Regions from separate parts of the Gordonia sp. 135 genome, predicted to be linked through region 2. Evidence: predicted binding sites of a transcription regulator. Region 2 holds the regulator's gene; each other region holds the start of a gene.
What was found. Region 2 encodes LexA, which represses DNA repair genes until DNA is damaged. Its sites were predicted from a motif close to CGAACANNTGTTCG; they were not measured.
Positions count from the first base shown of each region.

Region 1: a site for LexA is predicted at 951-964, ahead of GKZ92_RS12320 (DUF222 domain-containing protein). Genes of this name have one in related genera too.
Region 3: a site for LexA is predicted at 1,209-1,222, ahead of GKZ92_RS08150 (error-prone DNA polymerase). Genes of this name have one in related genera too.

Region 1 covers NZ_CP046257.1:2,743,909-2,746,173, forward strand. The annotation lists gene GKZ92_RS12320 (DUF222 domain-containing protein) at 1-879, opposite strand, end outside; gene GKZ92_RS12325 (ArsR/SmtB family transcription factor) at 1,069-1,404, shown strand; gene GKZ92_RS12330 (SRPBCC domain-containing protein) at 1,401-1,880, shown strand; gene GKZ92_RS12335 (dihydrofolate reductase family protein) at 1,877-2,265, shown strand, end outside.
Region 2 covers NZ_CP046257.1:2,907,434-2,909,698, reverse strand. The annotation lists gene GKZ92_RS13095 (putative PEP-binding protein) at 1-1,027, shown strand, start outside; gene lexA (transcriptional repressor LexA) at 1,005-1,712, opposite strand; gene GKZ92_RS13085 (LysM peptidoglycan-binding domain-containing protein) at 1,950-2,265, shown strand, end outside.
Region 3 covers NZ_CP046257.1:1,772,174-1,774,438, forward strand. The annotation lists gene GKZ92_RS08145 (SDR family oxidoreductase) at 1-1,064, opposite strand, end outside; gene GKZ92_RS08150 (error-prone DNA polymerase) at 1,236-2,265, shown strand, end outside.

The DNA of each region.
Region 1 (2,265 bases), 160 kb from region 2:
CGACGGACGTGCATAGATACGACGCATCGTCGAGGCGGTCTCACCATCGGGCGACACCGACGCGGCGACGAGTTCCCGTGCCACTGCTGCCGGAATCGGTCCGTACCCCTTCACTTCGGCCGCCGAATCGTTGAGCCCGAACAGGCACTCGTCGGACATGATCATGTCTACCGACACCGGAACCGGTTCCGCTGCGGATCGGCCGGTGACACGTTCGACCAGCGTGTCGGCCATGATCTGCGCATGCGTGCGATCGTCGGCACCGAGTATGGAGTCGGCGTGCTTCTTGAGCGAGGCATATACGGAGATTCCCTGTGTCATCGGCAACAACGCCGAGAGTTGGGTCATCAGATCCGGCGCCGGCCGCACGCTAACCCGCCGACTCTTCTCGGCCTTGGCCTTTCGCGCGACCACCGCCGCCGGCTCGAGTTCGTAGGCGTGACGCTTCGCCGTCGATTCGATCTCGCGGTCGGACACACCCACCAATTCCGCACGGTCACCGCACACCCGCCGATCGATCTCTTCGCGCGATTCGCGAGTCAGAAAAGCGGTTTCGCGAACGAGAATGGTGGCACGCCATTCGGTCAGTACACCGTCTGTGAGTGCTGCCATCGTATGCGGCATCTCGTGTGCCAGAGCACGAGCGAACCCGAGGTACTGACTCCCCTTCTTCGGTGAGACCTTCCGTGCCAGCCCGACTTCGGCGGCGAGTCCCCGGCCCCGCCGCTTCTGCGGAACATTCCGTGCCGCCTCATCGTCGGCACGTAGCCGGTCGAGATTCGCGGTCTCACGCACCTGGACCGCAGTGCAGGCCGACTTGATCTCCTCGAGCAGCGTCAGCCGCCGCACCGACTCGGCCTCGTCGACGCCTGCAGGCATCCCGGCGAGGAGGCCTTGGAGGGCACGTAGACCGTCCGTCGACAGACCCGATGTTCCGCCCGACGATGATTCGTACATACATTCGATAGTACGCCGATGTCGCCAGGCCCGCCGGAGTTATCCACAACCCGAAGACGATCCTTCACTTAACCATTGAGTTAAGTGACGAGCCGTGCGACACTTAGCCACATGGCAAACCGTACGGCGACTCTCGACGAGATCTTCGGCGCATTGTCGGACCCGACCCGCCGCGCCGTCGTCGAACGTCTCGGGCGCGGACCCGCGAGCGTCGGCGAACTCGCCGATCCCTTCCCCATGACGCTGCCGTCGTTCATGAAGCACCTGAGGGTCCTCGAGGACAGCGGACTGGTCATGACCAAGAAGACCGGCCGAACACGGGTGTGCACGCTCGACCGGCGACGCCTGCGACGCCTGCAGACCTGGCTCGAACACCAGCGCATCGTCTGGACCGAACGCACCGACCGACTCGAAGCCTTCGTCACCGAACCAGAGGAGACATCATGATCGACCCCGAACTCGACCTGACCCTGCAACGCATCATCCGCGCACCGCGACAACGGATCTGGGATGCGTGGACCCGACCCGAACAGCTCGCGAAATGGTGGACGCCCTCCCCGACCGTCACCCGAGTCGACCGACTCGAGCCACGCCCCGGCGGCGCCCTGGTCACGCAAATGAGCGACGACGGCGCGACGTTCGTCCCGCACATGGACGCCGTTTTCGTCGTCGTCGACGCCACCGAGCGTCTGGTGTTCACCAACGCCATCGACAGCTCCTGGCGACCCGCGGAACCGGCGCCGGTCCCCATGACCGCCGAGATCACCTTCGCCGAACACACCGACGGAACCGAGTACAGCGTCGTCGTGCGCCACGGCAATCCATCCGATCGCGACCGACATCATGAACTCGGCTTCTACGACGGTTGGGGTTCGGTGACCGCGGCGCTCGCCGAACTGGTGGAAAGTGAAGCCCGGCAATGAAGATCACCGTCACCGAATTCATCACCCTCGACGGCGTCACCCAGGGCCCCGGGTCGGCCGACGAGGACACCTCCGACGGCTTCACCGCCGGCGGATGGCTCGTGCCGCACATGGATGAGACCTTCATCCGGCAGGCGTCGGAGTGGCTCGACCTCGCCGGCGGACTCCTCCTCGGGCGTCGAACTTACGAGGCCTTCGCCCGCGACTGGCCGCAGATCACCGACCCCGACGACCCGTTCACAGGGCGGATGAACGGCCTCCCCAAGTACGTGGTGAGCAGCACCCTCACCGAACTGCCCTGGCAGCCCGCGACCCTCCTCTGCGGCGAGCCGGTAGAGGAGGTGTCCGCCCTGCGCTCGCAGCCGGGACGCGAACTACAGATCCA
Region 2 (2,265 bases):
AGGCGAGATCGTCGTGCAACCCGACAACGCCGCCGCGCGGGCCCGTGTCGACGAGTACACGCGTCAGGCCGCACGGGTCGCCGGCTGGTCGGGCCCGGGTCGCACCGCCGACGGTGTGGAGGTGGCGATCCTGGCCAACGTCGCCGACGGATCGTCGGCCCGTGCGGCCACCGATCATCCGGTGGAGGGCGTCGGACTGTTCCGCACCGAACTGGCCTTCCTCGAACGCGCCGACGAGCCGTCGGTGGAGGAACAGGCGGACATCTATCGCGAGGTGCTCGACGCGTTCGGCGGCCGCAAGGTCGTCATCCGTACGCTCGACGCCGGCTCGGACAAGCCGCTGCGCTTCGTGCACCAGCCCGAGGAGGCCAACCCGGCGCTCGGTGTGCGCGGCGACCGGATCGCCTTGGCACACCCCGAGATCCGTGCCCATCAGCTCGACGCGATCACACGCGCCGCCGAGGGTTCCGAGACGAGCCCCTGGGTCATGGCGCCGATGATCGCCTCACCGGCCGAGGCGGCCGCCTTCGCCGCTCAGGTACGGGAACGCGGACTGGTCGCCGGGGTGATGATCGAGGTCCCCGCCGCCGCGATCCTCGCGCCGGCGATCCTGGCCGAGGTCGACTTCGTCTCGATCGGCACCAACGACCTCACGCAGTACACGATGGCCGCCGACCGGATGTCGGCCGATCTCGCATCGCTGACCGATCCGTGGCAGCCGGCGGTCCTGCACCTCATCGCGACGGTCGCGCGGGCCGGACGGGATCAGGGGAAACCGGTGGGCGTGTGCGGCGAGGCCGCGGCGGACCCGATCCTCGCCTGTGTGCTCGTCGGGTTGGGTGTCACCTCGCTGTCGAGTGCTCCGGTGGCGGCCGCCGCGGTCGGTGCCCGCCTCGGCGGCGTCTCACGGTCGACCTGCGAAAACGCGGCGACAGCCGCGCTCGCCACCACCGATCCGGCTGCGGCGCGCGAGGCTGCCGCCGCGGTTCTCGAGAACGAAGAGGTCAGATACGCCGCATCACGGTGACGACCTTGCCGAGGATCACGGCCTCGTCGCCCGGGATCGGGTCGAACAGCTCGTTGTGCGGCATCAGCCAGACATGACCCTTCTGGCGTTTGAAGGTCTTGACCGTGGCCTCGCCGTCGATCATCGCGGCCACGATGTCGCCGTTGTCGGCCACGTTCTGCTGGCGGACGACCACCCAGTCGCCGTCGCAGATCGCGGCGTCGATCATCGACTCACCGACGACCTTCAGCAGGAACAGCGAACCCTCGCCGACGAGCTCGCGGGGGAGCGGGAAGACGTCCTCGACGGCTTCTTCCGCGAGGATCGGGCCGCCTGCGGCGATCCGGCCGAGCACCGGCACGAAGGTGGGCTCGGGTAGCGCACCACCGGTCGGTGAGGTGGGCGTCGGCGGCTCGCTCGGTGCGATGTTGACCGCTCGCGGACGATTCGCGTCGCGCTTGAGGAGGCCCTTGCGTTCGAGCGTCCGCAGTTGGTGGGCGACGGAGGAGGTCGACGTGAGACCCACCTCGTCACCGATCTCGCGGATGCTCGGCGGGTAACCGCGCTCGCGCACGGATTTGCGGATCACCTCGAGAACTCCGCGCTGCCGCGGCGTCAGCGAGGCCTCGGCCGCCGCCATGTCTGCCGGGGCGACGGGCTCGTCGGCGCCCCGCGCTCCGGTGCGCTTACCGCCGTCATCGCTCATGATCGGGTTCCTCTCGATTCCGAACGTGCTGGTAGATCGCTTGTCTGACGACGACCCTAGCCGAGAATGCCGACCGCATCAAACATTTGTTCGACGTGTTGCGAGACAAGTGTCGGAGTGCCGTGCTACAAATCGAACATCAGTTCATCGAACAGATGATCGACAATCGAACAGTTCGAACGCCGACGACGCAGTCGGAGCACGGACAAGCGTTCGACCGGAAACACGGAGGGCATCATGCGCACCGCCACTCTCATCGACCCCGACCGCTCCACCGATTCGGTCCGTGGTGACGTCCTGGAGCGTCCGCGCCCGATGCGCCGCGGCGACGGCCGCCGGCCCGTCGACGGGCGTCCGGTGCCGGAGTCGGCGGTCCGGGTCCGCCGGGTCGCCTCCACCCGGTGCGCCTCGCCGGTCGGTATGCGGGGTCGTGCACCGGTCGTACCCGTCTCGCGTGTTGCGCATACCGCGCCCTCGGCCGTCATCCGGCGGCGTCGGCGCACGGCGACGGCAATTCTCGCCGGCGTCGGGCTCGCTCTGGCCGTGTGGGTCA
Region 3 (2,265 bases), 1.1 Mb from region 2:
CGGTCGAGGTGGGCAGACCAGTACTGCCACAGGCCGGGTGCGTACTCGGTGAAGTCGGGAACGCTGATCCCGTGCTCGTGGAGGACGGCGTGGGTGGCGTCGGAGGAGAAGTCCACCGGCAACGACACCGCGTCGAGCACCGCTGACGGGATACCTTGTTGGGCGGCAAGGAGATTGCGGCCGACGCGGGCGGGTCCCATGGCCGACAGAGCGAGCGCGGGCTCGACCACCGAGTGCGGGATGACGTCGAAACCGCGGGGCGCTCCGAATGCCGGGGCGAGGGCGTTGTACATCTCGGTGGTGGTGAGCGAACGCCGGTCGCCGAGATGGAACACCAATCCGCTGCGTTCGGGGTCCACGGCGATGAGCGCGACCATCGCGGCGGCGACGAAGTCGACGGGCACCATGTTGAGCGTGCCGAGGTCGGGCATCGGCAACCGCAGTCTCGACGGCAGGTGGCCGAGCGCGGCGAGATGCCCGAAGAAGTAGTAGGGACCGTCGATCTTGTCCATCTCGCCGGTTCGCGAGTCGCCGACCACGATCGACGGCCGATACACGCGCCACCGCAGGCCCTCGCGCTCGCGGACGACCCGCTCCGCCTCGAACTTTGTCCGGTGATATGCCGTCGGAAAACCTTGGCCGACTTCGAAATCGGCTTCGGTGAACCGGCCGCGATGATCGCCGGCGACGGCGACCGAGGACACGTGGTGGAACAGGGCGTCGTGGGTGATGGCGAAGTCGGCGACGCGAGAGGTGCCGATGACGTTGGCCGCGCGCTGCGACTCGGCGTCGGCGGCCATGTCGTAGATCGCGGCGAGATGGACCACGTGGTCGAACTCCGGCAGGTCATGCGTGTCGAGGCCGAGGCCCGGGCTGGTCAGGTCCCCGACGACCGGGGTCACCCGACCGGTGGCACCGAGCTCGTCGAGCAGGGCGTCGAACGCCGATCGTGAGGATTCGCGAACCAGGGCGTGGATGGTCGCGCCGGGGTCGACGGTCAGAAGTCGATCGATGACGCGTCGGCCGATGAATCCGCTGCCTCCGGTGATGAAGTAGCTGGTCATGTTGGGATCCCATCATGTGAGCGGGCATGTCGCCCGCTGGATGTCCTCGTCCCCCCGATGGGAGATGGAATCTGTCTGATACTCAGAGTTGCACTTACTTGTGCCGAGCGCAACGACCGCGGGGCGGGAATCGAGATGTCCATTCGAATGCATGTTCGATAGACTGCTCGGGTGGGCTGGGATCAGGGACCACCGACGTGGTCGGAGATGGAGCGGGTGCTCTCCGGTCGGGCACCCGACGGCGGGCGTCCGGGTACCGCTTTCGGCCCCGATGACAGCGACCACGCCATGTTCCCGGGCGACGGCGGCGACAGCCCGGCCTGGTCGCGCAAACGAGGCGCCTACCAGGCGGAGGACATCGCGCGCGGCTCGTCGTCGGTGGCCTATGCCGAACTCCACGCCCACAGCTCGTACAGCTTCCTCGACGGCGCGTCGATGCCGGAGGAGCTGGTCGAGGAGGCGGAACGGCTCGGACTGCAAGCGCTGGCCGTCACCGATCACGACGGCTTCTACGGCATCGTCCGGTTCGCCGAGGCCGCCCGCGAGTTCGGCATGCCGACGGTCTTCGGTGCCGAGCTGTCGCTGGAACCCGACATCGCCCGGAGCGGCCTCAACGATCCACCGGGAGAACACCTGCTGGTCCTCGCCCGCGACGGCGAGGGCTACCGGCGGCTGTCGCGGACCATCGCCGAGGCACACATGGTGGCGGGCGAGAAGGGCTTGCTGCGTTACGACCGCGACGCCCTGTCCGGCGCCGGCGACGGACACTGGCTGATCCTCACCGGCTGCCGGAAGGGCGCGGTCCGGCGGGCGCTGGACCGCGGCGGTGTCCCGGCCGCGGAGATCGCGCTGCGGGAGATGATCGAAACCTACGGTCACGGCAACGTCGTCCTGGAACTCACCGCCCAGGGCATGCCCGACGACGACGAACGCAATGCGGTGCTCGCCGGTCTCGCCGCACGCGCCGGGGTGCCGACGGTCGCCACCACGGGTGCGCACTTCGCCGCACCCCGACGCCGCCGGCTGGCGATGGCGATGGCGGCGGTTCGGGCACGCACCGACATCGAGACCATCGCCGGCTGGATGCCGGGGGTCGCCGGCGCACACCTGCGCAGCGGCGACGAGATGGCCCGGCTGATGCCCGCTCACCTCGACGCGATCGACAACGCGGTCGGCATCGCCGCAGACTGCGCCTTTCGGC